Regions from separate parts of the Arthrobacter sp. SLBN-122 genome, predicted to be linked through region 1. Evidence: predicted binding sites of a transcription regulator. Region 1 holds the regulator's gene; the other holds the start of a gene.
What was found. The regulator HrcA, encoded in region 1, represses chaperone genes, less so after heat shock. The targets are predictions, from matches to a motif close to TTNGCACTCGNNNNNNNCGAGTGCNAA.
Positions count from the first base shown of each region.

Region 2: groL (chaperonin GroEL) is a predicted target of HrcA. The motif match lies at 4,257-4,283, and genes of this name have one in related genera.

Region 1 is NZ_VFMS01000001.1:4,134,990-4,142,058, forward strand. Features, by position in the region: gene ybeY (rRNA maturation RNase YbeY) at 1-129, opposite strand, end outside; gene FBY36_RS18985 (PhoH family protein) at 126-1,214, opposite strand; gene FBY36_RS18990 (GerMN domain-containing protein) at 1,633-2,550, shown strand; gene FBY36_RS18995 (16S rRNA (uracil(1498)-N(3))-methyltransferase) at 2,537-3,316, opposite strand; gene dnaJ (molecular chaperone DnaJ) at 3,319-4,446, opposite strand; gene hrcA (heat-inducible transcriptional repressor HrcA) at 4,535-5,548, opposite strand; gene FBY36_RS19010 (DUF3097 domain-containing protein) at 5,722-6,570, shown strand; gene FBY36_RS19015 (DUF4870 domain-containing protein) at 6,723-7,069, shown strand, end outside.
Region 2 is NZ_VFMS01000001.1:2,795,004-2,802,072, reverse strand. Features, by position in the region: gene FBY36_RS13070 (ribonuclease HI family protein) at 1-747, opposite strand, end outside; gene FBY36_RS13065 (ABC transporter substrate-binding protein) at 1,050-2,360, shown strand; gene groL (chaperonin GroEL) at 2,443-4,077, opposite strand; gene FBY36_RS13055 (ABC transporter substrate-binding protein) at 4,369-5,643, opposite strand; gene FBY36_RS13050 (cold-shock protein) at 5,649-5,855, opposite strand; gene FBY36_RS13045 (LytR C-terminal domain-containing protein) at 6,022-6,660, opposite strand; gene FBY36_RS13040 (DUF3263 domain-containing protein) at 6,712-7,041, opposite strand.

The DNA.
Region 1 (7,069 bases):
GTCCACCAGGAGGATGGACAGTTCGGCCTGCGGATGGATGTAGAGCTGCTCAAAAATGTACCGCGACAGGGCCACGAGCCCGGACTCTTCCACCTGGACGCCGGACTCGTTGTTCACCTCGATACTCACGCGTGTTCCCCCCGTTTTTCCCGGCCGGCTGAATGCTTGACCCGGTTCCGCTGGGTTTCATCCCAGATGCTGTAAGCGTTGACAATGTCCCCGACAAGACGGTGCCGAACGACGTCGGCGGCGTCCAGGACAGAGAAGCTCACGCCCTCAATGCCCTGCAGGATCTCCTCGACGATCCGCAACCCGGAACGCGTCCCAAACGGCAGGTCCACCTGGGTGACGTCACCGGTAACCACCATCCTGGATCCGAAGCCGAGCCGGGTGAGGAACATCTTCATTTGTTCCGGCGTGGTGTTCTGCGCCTCGTCGAGGATGATGAAGGCGTCGTTAAGGGTCCGGCCGCGCATGTAGGCCAGGGGCGCCACTTCGATGGTGCCGGCTGCCATCAGGCGCGGGATGGACTCGGGGTCCATCATGTCGTGCAGGGCGTCGTACAGCGGCCGGAGGTAGGGATCGATCTTGTCGCTCAGCGTGCCGGGGAGGAAGCCAAGCCGCTCCCCCGCTTCCACGGCGGGTCGGGTAAGGATGATCCGGCTGACCTCTTTTTGCTGCAGCGCCTGGACCGCTTTGGCCATGGCCAGGTAGGTCTTGCCGGTGCCGGCGGGGCCGATGCCGAAGATCACCGTGTTGGCGTCAATGGCGTCAACGTAGTTCTTCTGGTTCAGCGTCTTGGGCCGGATGGTCCTGCCGCGGCTGGAGAGAATGTCATGGGTGAGCACGTCCACAGGATTCTGCAGCGACTGGGTGCGCAGGAGGGACACCAGCTGCTGCAGCACCGCAGGCGTGATGACTGTGCCGCGGGCCACCAGGCCGCGGACTTCCTGGAGGAGCCGCATGATGCGGGGCACATCGCCTGAAGGGCCGCTGATGGACAGTTCGTTGCCGCGGGCATGGAAGTTGACGTCCGGGAACTGCTCTTCGATAAACCTCAGGGCCTCATCATGGCTGCCAAGTGATTGAACCATCTGGTCGGAGTTCTCAAAGAGGACCACTTCCGTCCGGGTGCCGGGCAGGGAGTGCGGGAATTCCCCCGGACCGCCGTCGCCCGTGTTGAGCCGGCGCTTACCATTTGCTGATTCAGTCATGGTGCTGGCCCGCAGGCCTGTGGTCCCCTCGAAGATCGACATCACTTGTTTGCTTTGGCTGATGCCGGCGCCCGTTGCCCGGTGCTCCTTGCCCCAGCGATCCCTCCATCTTACGCCAGCACCGGACCAGGCCGGATATCCGGCCGCAGTGGAACCTCGAACATGGAACATGGGCAAGGAGCCTCACGGGGGCTCTGGGGCGGCCTTAGGTATCAACTTCATATCGGCCTCATATCGTTCCCGTTGCAGTTGCGGTGGAGAAGGCAAAGAGCGCCGGAGCGGCAGCGCCATTGTGTAATGCTGGAAATCCAGCATCTGCTGGAACACCAGGCCGCCAGGGGGATCGGCCCGCCACCCAGGAAAGGACAAGGGCAGGACAGTGCCGGAAACCTCTGCGCCCGAAAGGGCTGGACGACCCATGGGCCGCCTGCGCCCCGCCGTCCTGGCAGGAGTCCTGGTTCTGGTTCCGGTCCTGGCGGCATGCACGGCCGAGGGCGGTCCCACCCCCACCGGCACCATCGCCTCGGTTCCGGCCACGGGCGGCACCATGCCAAATACGCTTTCCACCAGCGCCCCGCTGGAAACCACGCAGTCCTCCAACAAGGCCCCGGTCTACTGGATCGGCCGCAGCGGCGGGAACATCTTCCTTTACCGCGAATTCCGCGATGTCCCGGAGCAGGAGAACCCTGTCACCCGCGCCCTCCGGGCCATGATGTCGGAGAAGCCGCTGGACCCTGACTTCTTCACGCCCTGGCAGAACCCGGACAAACTGGCCACCTCGATTTCCGGCAAGGACGTCATCACGGTGGATGTTTCAGCCGACGCTTTCAACAGCAATCTCGACGCGGACATGGCTGCCCGCGCCATCCAGCAACTGATCTACACGGCAACCGCCGCGGCCGCCAGTTCCGGCCTGATCGACACGGGCCAGCAGATCCGGGTCCGGATACTTGTGGACGGCCACACCGACTACGTGGCGTTTGGCAGCGTCCAGCTGGGCGCGCTGATGACCCGCGCCGCCGGCCTGGTGGCCCCGGTCTGGATCATTGACCCGCAGGAGAGCGCCGAGGTTGCGGGGGGCAGCGTCAAGATCACTGGCCGCAGCACGTCCCCGGGGGCCAAGCTCCGCTGGCAGATCCTGCAGTCACCGGATGGAGGCAGCAAGGCACCTTTCCTCACCGGAGAAACCACGGCGGGGGCGGAACAGGGGCAGGCCGGGGTCTTCACGCTGGCCCTGAACCTTCCGCCCGGCGACTACGTGCTGCGGGTGGCCCAGGCCGGTTCCGGCGGGGAACCGGACCGGAACGAGGACACCAGGTCCTTTAGGGTCCGGTAGCCGTCCAGCGGCCAAGGACGTCACTGGCAAGCACGACGGCGGCGGGCCCGGCGGTGGAGGACCGCAGGACATGGTGCCCCAAGAGGGCGGTCACGGCGCCTTTATCGCAGAGTTTGGTTACTTCGCGCGGGCTGATGCCGCCCTCCGGGCCGACGACCAGCAGAATTTCACGGGGTCCCGCGCCAGCAGTCGACTGCCATCCCTCAAGGACCGTGCGCAGCGGCCGTACGGCGTCTTCGTGCAGGATGACGGCAAGGTCCGCCGCTTCCACGGCAGCTGAAAGCCCTGCAGTGTCGACGGCAGGCCGCACCTCGGGAATCCGGGCACGTCTGGCCTGTTTGGCGGCCGCGGATACGGTGGACTCCCATTTGGCGTGCGCCCGGGCGGCACGGTCACCCTTCCAGCGGACGATGGAACGTTCGGACTGCCAGGGTACGACCGCGTCGATGCCCAGTTCGGTGGCCGTCTCGATGGCAAGTTCGTCGCGGTCGCCCTTGGCCAGGGCCTGTACCAGCACCAGCCGGATGTCCGGCCTGTCTTCCACGGTAAGGGTCCCGCACTCCACCTCGAGACCGGAGGGGGCGGCAGAGACGACTTTCCCGGTCATCCGGGTGCCGGCCCCGTCGACAATGTCCACCGCTTCGCCCGGGGACAGCCGTTTGACGGTGACGGCATGGCGCGCCTCCGTCCCCTCGAGGACGAAGAGTTGACCGGCAGCCATGCCGTCCAGCGAACCGGCGGCTGTGAAGAAGACGGGGTTGCTCACCGCTACAGGTTACCGAGCCGGTCCCGGAGCTTGGCGAACATGCCGCCGCTGGCGGCAAGCTTGCCCTCGGTGATCTGTTCGCCACGGACCTTGGCCAGCTGGCGCAGCAGGTCCTCCTGTGCGGGGTCGAGCCTGCCCGGAGTGTCCACCTGGAGGTGGACCTTCAGGTCGCCGCGGCCGTATCCCCTGAGGTGTGTGACACCGAGGCCGCGCAGGGTGATGATTTCCCCCGACTGGGTTCCTGGCTTGACGTCGATCTCCTGGGTGCCGTCAAAGGTTTCCAGGCTGACGTCCGTGCCCAGGGCAGCCGCCGTCATGGGGATGTGCAGAGTGGCGTGCAGGTCGTCGCCTTCCCGCACGTAGGTGGCATCGTTGTTGACGCGGATCTCCACGTAGAGGTCACCGGCCGGACCGCCCGCGGGGCCGGCTTCGCCCTGTCCGGAGAGCTGGATCCGGGTTCCAGTGGCCACGCCGGCGGGAACCTTGATGGTCAGTGAGCGGCGGCTGCGGATACGGCCCTGGCCGCTGCACTCGTTGCAGGGGTCCTTGATGACCGTGCCGAAACCTTCACAGGTGCCGCAGGGGGCGGCCGTCATGACCTGGCCGAGGATGGAGCGGACGGCCCGCTGGACCTGGCCGCTGCCGCCGCAGATGTCGCAGCGTTCAGGATGGGTGCCGGGGCGGCAGCAGGACCCGTCGCAGGTGGGGCAGACCACGGCGGTGTCCACTTCGAGTTTCTTGTTGACGCCGAACACGGCGTCCCGGAGGTCGATCCGAACGCTGATGAGGGCGTCCTGGCCGCGCCGGACACGCGAGGCCGGACCGGACGTGCCGCCGGCGCCGAAGAAGGTGTCGAAGATGTCCTGGAACGCGAACCCCTGGCCCGCATAGCCTGCTCCGCCGAAGCCGTTGTCGGTGCCGTTCTCGTTGCCCGTGGTGTCATAGATCCGGCGCTTCTGGGGATCCGAAAGCACCTCGTAGGCGTGGGTTACGGCCTTGAACCGCTCTGACGCGTCTGCGCCGGGGTTTACGTCAGGGTGAAGGGTGCGGGCCAGCTTGCGGTAGGCCTTTTTGATTTCTTCGCCCGTAGCTTCGGGTGAGACTCCAAGGACGTCATAGTGGCTGCTCAAAATACGTATCTCTTCCTTGTTGTACTGCAATTCAATTCGGCGGCCCGGCTCTTGCTTCCCGGCCGGAGCAGGCTCCGGCGGCTAAGAGTCAGGGCCCCAAAATCCTGGAAAGGTAGCGCGCCACTGCCCTGACGGCGGCCATGGTGGTGGGATAGTCCATCCGGGTGGGCCCCAGGATCCCTACTTTCGCGGCACTGTCCGGACCGTAACCGGTGGCAACGACGGAGGCTTCGGCAAGGCCGTCGTACGGGTTCTCCCTTCCGATGCTGACAGCGACGCCGCGGTGGTCCTGGGCCATTTCGCTCAACAACCGCAGCATCACCACCTGCTCCTCAAGCGCCTCGAGCACAGGGCCGATACTGAGGGGGAAGTCCACGTTGGATCTGGCAAGGTTGGCGGTGCCTGCCATGACCATCCGCTCTTCCCGGCTGTTTTGTGCCAGGCCCTCCAGCCCGAGCGCCAGTGCGTGTGCCGCCTGCCGCTGCTGGTGCGGGGCTGCGGCCACGACGGCGGGCAGCGCCTGGGCCAGTTGGCTCAGCGGTGTTCCCCCCAGCGCACCAAGGAACCGGGTACGCAGTTCAGCCAGCGCGTCGTCGCCGAGGTCCTGCCCGACGTCGATCACCCGCTGCTCCACCTTGCCGCTGTTGGCAATCAGGACCACAAGGACCTTGCGGGGGGCGAGCAGGACGAATTCGATATGGCGGACAAGTGCCCTGCTCAGGTGCGGATACTGCACCACGGCAACCTGGTTGGTCAGCTGGGACAGCAGCCGGACCGTACGCTCCAGCACGTCGTCGAGATCGTCCGCGCCTTCGAGCAGGGACTGGATGGCGCGGCGTTCAGCGGCGGAGAGCGGCTTGACAGCGGAGATCTGGTCGACGAAAAGCCGGTAGCCCTTGTCGGTGGGAATCCGGCCGGCGCTGGTATGCGGGGCGGTGATCAGCCCCTCATCCTCCAGGGCAGCCATGTCGTTGCGGATGGTGGCGCTGGAAACACCAAGATGATGCCGCTCCACCAGGGCCTTTGACCCAACCGGCTCGCGGGAGTGGACGTAGTCCTCCACGATGGCCCGCAGTACTTCCAGCTTGCGTGGCTCGCTCACTCTCCACCTCCATCCCATGGTTCGGGGCGCATGCCCCTCCCGATGCAACCCACTGTTAGCACTCGACATGCCCAAGTGCTAACAGTCTATTATGCCTCGGCCCGTTGTTAGCATTGGTACCGCTCCGGGCGAAATTCCGGGGCTGAGGACCTAGCGCTAGGCGGATCGAATCCATGGATTACCAGAACTGGGGCCCACGGGGCATATCGGCTCCCGCGCGGACGGAACTGCCCGAGGTTCCCGTGGAGCGCGGAATGGTGCTCGAGGAAGTGCAGTCCGGCTGGGTGGGTGCCGTGACCCGTGTGGAGAAATCCGGCGGGATGCATGTGGTGGCGCTGGAGGACAGGCGGGGAAAGTCCCGTTCCTTCCGTCTTGGGTTCGGTTTCCTCCTTGAAGGCCAGCCCATCCGGCTGATGCCGCCGGCGCCGCGGACCGCGGCGGGTCCGGCAGCGGGCAGGACGGCGTCGGGATCGGTACGGGTGGCCGGACAGCGGGCCCAGGTAGCCAAAGCCAGCCGGATCTGGGTGGAAGGCAAGCACGACGCCGAACTGGTCGAAAAAGTCTGGGGAGACGACCTCCGGGTGGAAGGCATCGTCGTCGAGCCCCTGCACGGCATTGACGACCTCGCCGCAGCCGTGGCGGACTTCAGCCCCGGGCCCGGCCGGCGGCTCGGCGTCCTGGTGGACCACCTGGTTCCCGATTCCAAGGAGTCCCGCATCGCGGAAGCCGTCATGGCCTCCCCGGGTGCCGCCGGGAACGTCCTGATTGTTGGACACCCGTACGTGGACGTATGGCAGGCGATCCGGCCCGCTGTCCTTGGGATCGACAAATGGCCTGCCGTCCCCCGCGGGCAGGACTGGAAAACCGGGATCCTGAAGGCGTTCGGCTGGCCCCACGCGACCAAGGAAGATATCGGCCTTGGGTGGCAGAAACTGCTGGGCGCCGTGCGCACGTATGCAGACCTCGAAGCATCCCTGCTGGGCAGGGTTGAAGAAGTGATCGATTTCCTGACCGTGCCCTGAAGGGCGGCGGGCCGCCCGCGACCCAGTATTCTTGGTAGTGCGGTTCCTTATTTGAGGCACTGCAGCATTTTTCCGGCACTGCACGCGTTTTCACGCTCTGCATGCGCCGGAATCCGTACCCAGCACCACTTGCACCTTCGAAGGAACAGACTGTGGCAGAAAACGCACGTGATCACAGGGATGGCCAGGGCCGTTCCGAGTACCATGGCGTCCCCGCCAATGCCCTGCCGCTTACGGCCAGCGAAGACCGCCAGTGGGCAACACTCGCGCACTTCGGCGGGATCCTGGGCTGCATCCCCGCGCTGCTGATCTATTTGATCTTCCGGGACCGCGGCCCGTTCACCGCCCAGGAGTCCAAGGAAGCGCTGAACTTCAGCCTGCCGCCCACCATTGCCGCCGTGCTGGCCAACATCCTGGTGTTCATCCCTTACGTCGGGAACATTTTCGCGGTCATTGCCACACTGATCTGGGTGGCGCTCACGTGCTTCTCCGTCGCCGC
Region 2 (7,069 bases), 1.3 Mb from region 1:
CTGCGTTGCCTCGGCCTCTTCAAGGGCCTCGCTGTCCAGTTCGCTGAACAGGTCAAGTTCATCGAAGGCAGTGACCGGTTCAGGGGTAATCCGGGGCTGGCCGCCCCCCGCCACAGGTGCGCTGGCGCCGGCTCCGGCTGCCCGGCGTGCAGACGCGCTGGCCGGGATGTTAAAGGTTGCGGAAGGGATGCCCAGGGTGGCGGGCTGCGACGCCCTGCCCGAGGATGAATGGGCATTCGCGCTTCGCCCGGAAGCGGCCTGGTGTGTGCCCGGATGGTGCCCGCCGGGGAAACCGGGGCCGGACCTCGCTGCCACTCCCTGCTGGTACGCGGTCGCCGCGGCCCTGGCCCGTTCGTCGGCGGCCTCGTTCAGCTCATGTCCGGCGTGGCCCTTGACCCACTCAAACGTGTAGGTCCGGCCGGCCAGTTCTCGGTCGAGTTCCTTCAGGAGTTCCACGTTCAGGACGGGCTTGCCATCGGCCTTGCGCCAGCCCTTGCGCTTCCAGCCCGGCATCCACTTGGTAATTGAGTTGATGACATACTGGCTGTCGCAAAGGATGCGCAGGTCCTCCCCAGGCAGATGCGCGGTGGCCCGCAGGAGATCCAGGACAGCCATCAGCTCGCCCTGGTTGTTGGTGCCGTGCGGCCAGCCGCCGGCCCGCCAGCAATCGTCATTCACGTACCAGGCCCAACCGGCCGGACCGGGATTTCCCAAGGCCGAACCATCAGCCGCTGCAGTAATCGTCACCAATCCATCCTGCCAGAAGCCACCGACAACGGAATGCCATTGGCGGGGGGCATCATGGGCGTTCAACCGCGCCGTTGCACACTTGAGCGGGGCGTGCAGGGCGGGGCCAGGCCAAGGGCGAGGAAAGCGGCAAACAGGCGTGGCCGGTCGAAGCGATGGGAAAACGTTTACCGAAAGTTCTTGACTCGAGCGGCGATCGCGCGAAACAATCACAGCACTAGTTAAGAAAACGGTTTCTCGCGCAAGTGGGTTAGCGGCGGTTGCTGCCCCGCCCAGGAGGAGCCAATCCGGAAGGAACATCAATGACGACTCCAGCCGTAAGCCGGCGCCGCTTCCAGCTGGGTGCCGCCGCACTGGCCCTTTCCATCCTGGCCACGGGCTGCGGAGCCCCCGGCGGGTCAGGCGACAACGGCCAGGTCACCCTGCGGTTCGCCTGGTGGGGAAATGAATACCTGAACTCACAGACGGACAAGGTCATCGCGGCCTTTGAAGCATCGCACCCCAACATCAAGATCAAGGCGGAACCGGGCGAATGGTCCAGCTACTGGGACAAGCTCGCAACGAAAACTGCCGCCAATGATGCGCCGGACGTCATCCAGATGGACCAGAAATACATCGCCGAGTACGGCGGGCGCGGAGCGCTGCTGGACCTGTCCAAGCAGAACGGCATCGATACCTCAAAACTCGACAAGGAAGCACTGGCCTCCGGCCAGTACGACGGCGCCCAGTACGGCCTGAGCACAGGCCAGAACGCCTACGTCATCATGGCCAACACCAAGGTGTTCCAGGACGCGGGAGTGCCTGTTCCGGACGACAAGACGTGGACGTGGAAAGACTTCGTGGAGACGGCGGCGAAGATCAGCGCCGCAGGAGACGGAAAGAGCTACGGGGCCGCTTATGGGAGCAACGAAGCGGACCTGATCATCTGGCTCCGCCAGCACGGGGAGAACCTGTACTCGGCGGACGGCAAGCTCGACTTTGAGACCGCCACTGCGGCATCCTTCTGGGAACGGCTCAAGGAACAACGCGACTCCAAGGCCAGCCCGCCGGCCACCGTGGCCACCGAGGACGCAGGCGCCGGCCTGGAGGAAAGCCTGTTTGGAACGAACCGGGTGGGCATGGCCTGGTGGTGGACCAACCAGCTTGGTTCGCTTCAAGCCACCACCGGCAGCAGCATCAAGATGCTGCGGGCCCCCAGCGTCGGCGGCACCTCGGCCGGCAACGGCATGTACTACAAGCCCACCATGTTCTGGTCAGCTTCCTCCCGCTCAAAGCATCCCCAGCAGGCTGCCGAGTTCATCAACTACCTCACCAACAGCCCCGAGGCGGGCGCCATCCTGATGACGGACAGGGGCGTCCCCACGAATTCGGAGATCGTTGCCGGCATCACTCCGCAACTCAAGCCGGCCGACACCACCGTGGTTGGATTCCTGAAGGACATCGCGCCGGACATCAAGGAGGCACCGCCGGTCCCGCCAGTGGGTGCGGGCAGTGTCCAGAACGTCATCAAGCGGTACACGGATGAAGTGCTGTATGACCGGATGACTCCCCAGGCTGCGGCGGAAGCCTTCAAGAAGGAAGTCCAAGGAATGCTGGACTCGGCCCGGAAGTAATCCCACCGGACACAAGAATGCGGCCCCCTCGCGAACGAGGGGGCCGCATTTTGTTTAGCGGGACAGGTCCCGGCAGGAAGGCTTAGAAGCCGCCCATGCCACCCATGCCGCCCATGTCGTCTCCGCCTGCGGGGGCAGCGTTCTTCTCCGGCTTGTCAGCCACCACTGCTTCGGTGGTGAGGAACAGGCCGGCGATGGAAGCCGCGTTCTGCAGGGCAGAGCGGGTTACCTTGACGGGATCGTTGACGCCGGCAGCCAGCAGGTCGACGTACTCGCCGGTTGCTGCGTTGAGGCCGTGGCCTGCGGGGAGCCCGCGGACCTTGTCCACAACCACGCCGGGCTCGAGGCCCGCGTTGAAGGCGATCTGCTTCAGCGGAGCGTCGATGGCAACACGGACGATGTTGGCGCCGGTTGCTTCGTCACCGGACAGCTGCAGGTTGGCGAACGCCTTGGCACCGGCCTGGATCAGGGCCACGCCGCCACCGGCAACGATGCCTTCCTCAACTGCAGCCTTGGCGTTGCGGACTGCGTCCTCGATGCGGTGCTTGCGTTCCTTGAGCTCAACTTCGGTGGCGGCACCGGCCTTGATGACTGCAACGCCGCCGGCCAGCTTGGCCAGGCGTTCCTGCAGCTTCTCGCGGTCGTAGTCGGAGTCCGAGTTCTCGATCTCGGCGCGGATCTGGGAAACGCGGCCGGCGATCTGGTCGGCGTCGCCGGCACCTTCGACGATGGTGGTCTCGTCCTTGGTGACAACAACCTTGCGGGCCTGGCCCAGGAGCTCCAGGCCGGCGTTCTCCAGCTTGAGTCCAACCTCTTCGGAAATGACCTGGCCGCCGGTGAGGACGGCAATGTCAGCCAGCTGGGCCTTCCGGCGGTCACCGAAGCCCGGAGCCTTGACGGCGACGGACTTGAAAGTGCCACGGATCTTGTTGACGATCAGGGTGGCCAGGGCCTCGCCCTCGATGTCCTCCGCGATGATCAGCAGCGGCTTGTTGGACTGCATGACCTTTTCCAGGACAGCAACCAGTTCCTTGACGTTGGAGATCTTGGAGTTGACGATCAGGATGTACGGATCCTCGAGGACCGTTTCCTGGCGCTCGGTGTCCGTGACGAAGTAGGCGGAAATGTAGCCCTTGTCGAAGCGCATGCCTTCGGTGAGCTCGAGCTCCAGGCCGAAGGTGTTGGACTCCTCGACGGTGATGACGCCTTCCTTGCCCACCTTGTCCAGGGCTTCGGCGATGAGCGCACCAATTTCGTCGTCACCGGCAGAGATGGAGGCGGTGGCCGCGATCTCTTCCTTGGTTTCGATTTCCTTGGCGGAGTTCAGCAGCTCGGCGGTGACGGCGTCAACGGCCTTCTCGATGCCGCGCTTGAGGGACAGCGGGTCGGCGCCGGCGGCAACGTTGCGCAGGCCTTCCTTGACCAGGGCCTGTGCCAGCACGGTAGCCGTGGTGGTGCCGTCACCGGCAACGTCGTCGGTCTTCTTGGCAACTTCCTTGACCAGCTCGGCGCCGATCTTCTCGTAAGGATCGTCCAGCTCGATCTCCTTGGCGATGGAAACACCATCGTTGGTGATCGTGGGGGCGCCCCACTTCTTTTCGAGGACGACGTTGCGTCCCCGCGGGCCGAGGGTGACCTTAACGGCGTCGGCGAGGGTGTTCAGGCCACGCTCAAGGCCGCGGCGTGCCTCTTCATCAAATGCAATGATCTTGGCCATAACGGCAGTAGTCCTTTCGGGACAGTCGTTAAGAATGAACCTCCGCTGCAGTGCCCGCGACGGACGATCCTTTGGCGGCGGCCTCTGTATGCCTCCGGGTGGGGATCTCACTGAAGTGAGGTGTTTCTTTCGCTCCTCGACCGGTTGCCAGGCGCTGCCGGCCGGAACCAGGCTTTGCTTTAGCAGTCGGTACGTCAGAGTGCTAACTCAATAATTAGCACTCCCCAGGTGAGAGTGCAAGCGAAAAGACGCCGCAGAGACGGGTGAAGGGAGCCGCTTCGCCCAGGGCGATCAGCCGGCGCGCCCGGCCGTCTCCCGGCCTGTGGGGCTGGGGTTGTTGTCCGGGCCGTATTTATAGACGGAGAAAACGGCGCTGGTGATATCCCCGTTGGAATCGAAGGCAACTGACCCCGATTCCCCGTCGTAATTGATGTCCTTGCTGGCAGCCAGCCCGCCCAGGCACTCCTTGTATGTCAGGCACGGGGCCGGCGGCGATGCACCTGCACTGCCACCGCCCGCAGGTGCAGTTCCGCCCGATACCGGGATCAGGTTGGCGGCGATGGAGCGCCCCGCGTCGTCCTGGGCCCTGGCAGCAGCCAGTGCCGCCAGCGTTACGGCGTCGTAGGTTTCAGCAGCATAGGAAACGTCCTTCAGGGAAGGATCCACGCCCAGGAGTCTCCCCTGGAAGGCGGCAGTGGGCAGCTGGCCGGGGACGACGGCGCGGGCTCCGTCCAGGACCCGGGAGGCGAGCCCGGATCCGTAGCGGGCGAAGCCGCCGTCGCTGAGGATGATTCTCGAACCGTTGAGGCCGGAATTGTTCAGCTCGGCCAATGCCCCCTGTGCACCTTCCCGGGCAATGAGGACGACGGCGTCCGGGTTGGCCTTGGCGGTGGAGCGCGCGGCCTGGGCGGGGTCGCCTGGCTTGAAGCCGGCCCCGGGCAGGACCGTGAGGCCGGCTTGTTGGGCAGCCTCCGTGACGGCAGCCGAGAGGTCCTTGCCGTAGGCGCCTTCCTGGTGCAGCACGCTGATGGTGGCGGCCCCGGCGTCCCTGGCGAGTTTGGCGAGCACGGGTCCTTGTGCGACGTCAGCGGCAGCGGTGCGGAAGTAGTAGCCTCCGCTGGCGATTCCGGAGAGGGCGGCAGCGGTGTTGGCCGGCGAGATGAGGGGTATGTGCGCACGGGACAGGACGTCCACAGCGGCGGTCGCGTGGCTGGAATCTGTCGGTCCAATGACCACATCCGCTTTGGCAGCCGCGAGGTCCTTCGCCTGCCCTGCGGCTTCATGGTCCGGATGCGCCGGGAGCAGCTCCACCGGACGGCCTTTGTGTCCGCCCGCGGCGTTGATCTCCTGAATGGCCAGCTTGGCGGCGGCCAGCTGGGGCGCATTAAGGAAGGCGTTGTTCCCGGTGTTGTCCAGGATCAGGCCAACCCGGAGCACACCGTCTCCGGAGGCTTCCGGTGTGTCCACCCGGGCGTTGCCGCCGGCCCCCGAGCATGCCGTGACCGCCAGGACGGCTCCCAGGGAAACGGCCAGCGCCGGGCGGACGCGGACTGTGGAACGGTACAACCGGGTCACTGGGCGGGCCGGACGTTTTCCGCCTGCGGGCCCTTTTCGCCCTCACCGAGGTCCAGCTGCACCCGCTGTCCCTCATCGAGGGCACGGTAGCCCTCCCCCTGAATCGCGGACCAGTGGACAAAGACGTCGTCACCGGAGCCGTCAACGGTGATGAAGCCATAGCCCTTCTCAGCGTTGAACCACTTGACGGTTCCCAGTGCCATGATGAACAACTCTTTCCGTTGGGGGCCGGGCGGGACCGGACCGTGGGGCGTCAAGCCGGGCAGGCCCTGGCCTGGAAATCACTCTAGCCAATCCCCGCAGCCCGACCCTGACAGCGGCCTGCCCGGAACCAGGAACGTTATGCAGGTGTGACGGGAGAGGGTGCGGTTACCGGTACCCGGGGCCGAGCACTACCACCAGCGGCACCTGGAATTCGGTGCTGCTCACCACGGTGGGGATGTTGAGCAGCTCAGCAAGGGCCTGCGCGCTGGCCAGCTGCTGGGGGCCGGAGTAAAAGATCACGGAGGATTTCTGGGGGGCTCCGGACCAGTTGCCTACCTGGCCCAGGCGCCACCCGTCCGCTTGGACCGTTCCGCCCACCCGGCTGGCCAGCCCTGCCGTCCCTGCTGCGTTATAGACGGCAACGGCCTGGGTCCTGTCGACGGCGGCCTGGGGAGTGGCAGAAGGGCTCGCCAGGGGCTCGGGGTCGCTGCTCGGGGTTTGCACGGACGAGGCAGACGGCCCGGTCGCGGCAGGGGGAGCGGATGCCTGCGTGGACGGTGGGGTGGTTCCGGTGCCGGCCAGCGGTGATGCCTCCACGTTTGCCGAGGCTTGGCTGACCGTGGCGTTGAGCCCCAGCTTGGGAAGGATCAGGAAGGACACCAGCCCAATGGCCAGGGCCGCCATTCCCACCGCCAGGATGGGCCACAGCCGTACCCGTGACGGGGCCGAAGCCGTCCGGTGGACACCTTGTCGCGACGCGGCCTCCGGGACCTTGTCGAATTCATCGCGGGCGTATCTGGTCATGGTGGAAGGACATCCTTGTTGATTGCGGCGGTTCTCCCGGCCTGGGGCGTGTTAAGCGTCTGATCCCAGGCGCCGGGCAGTGCGCGCGCGATGGCGCGACGTACGTAGTCTACGCAATCTCTTCACCAGCATGGGATCGTGGGCCAGGGCATCCTCGCGGTCGATCAGTGCGTTGAGGAGCTGGTAGTAATGCGTCGCGGAGAGGTCGAAGAGGTCGCGGATGGCCTGTTCCTTGGCCCCTGCGTACTTCCACCACTGCCGTTCCAGGGCCAGCATCTGCTGTTCCCGCTCTGAGAGGGAGGACTCACGGAGGGTGAAATCCGCCAGGAGGGACTTCCGTGGATCCTGCTCCGGCAGATGTTCCCGGGCCGGTTCCGCCACGGCACACTCCTTCGCTGGTTACGGTAAT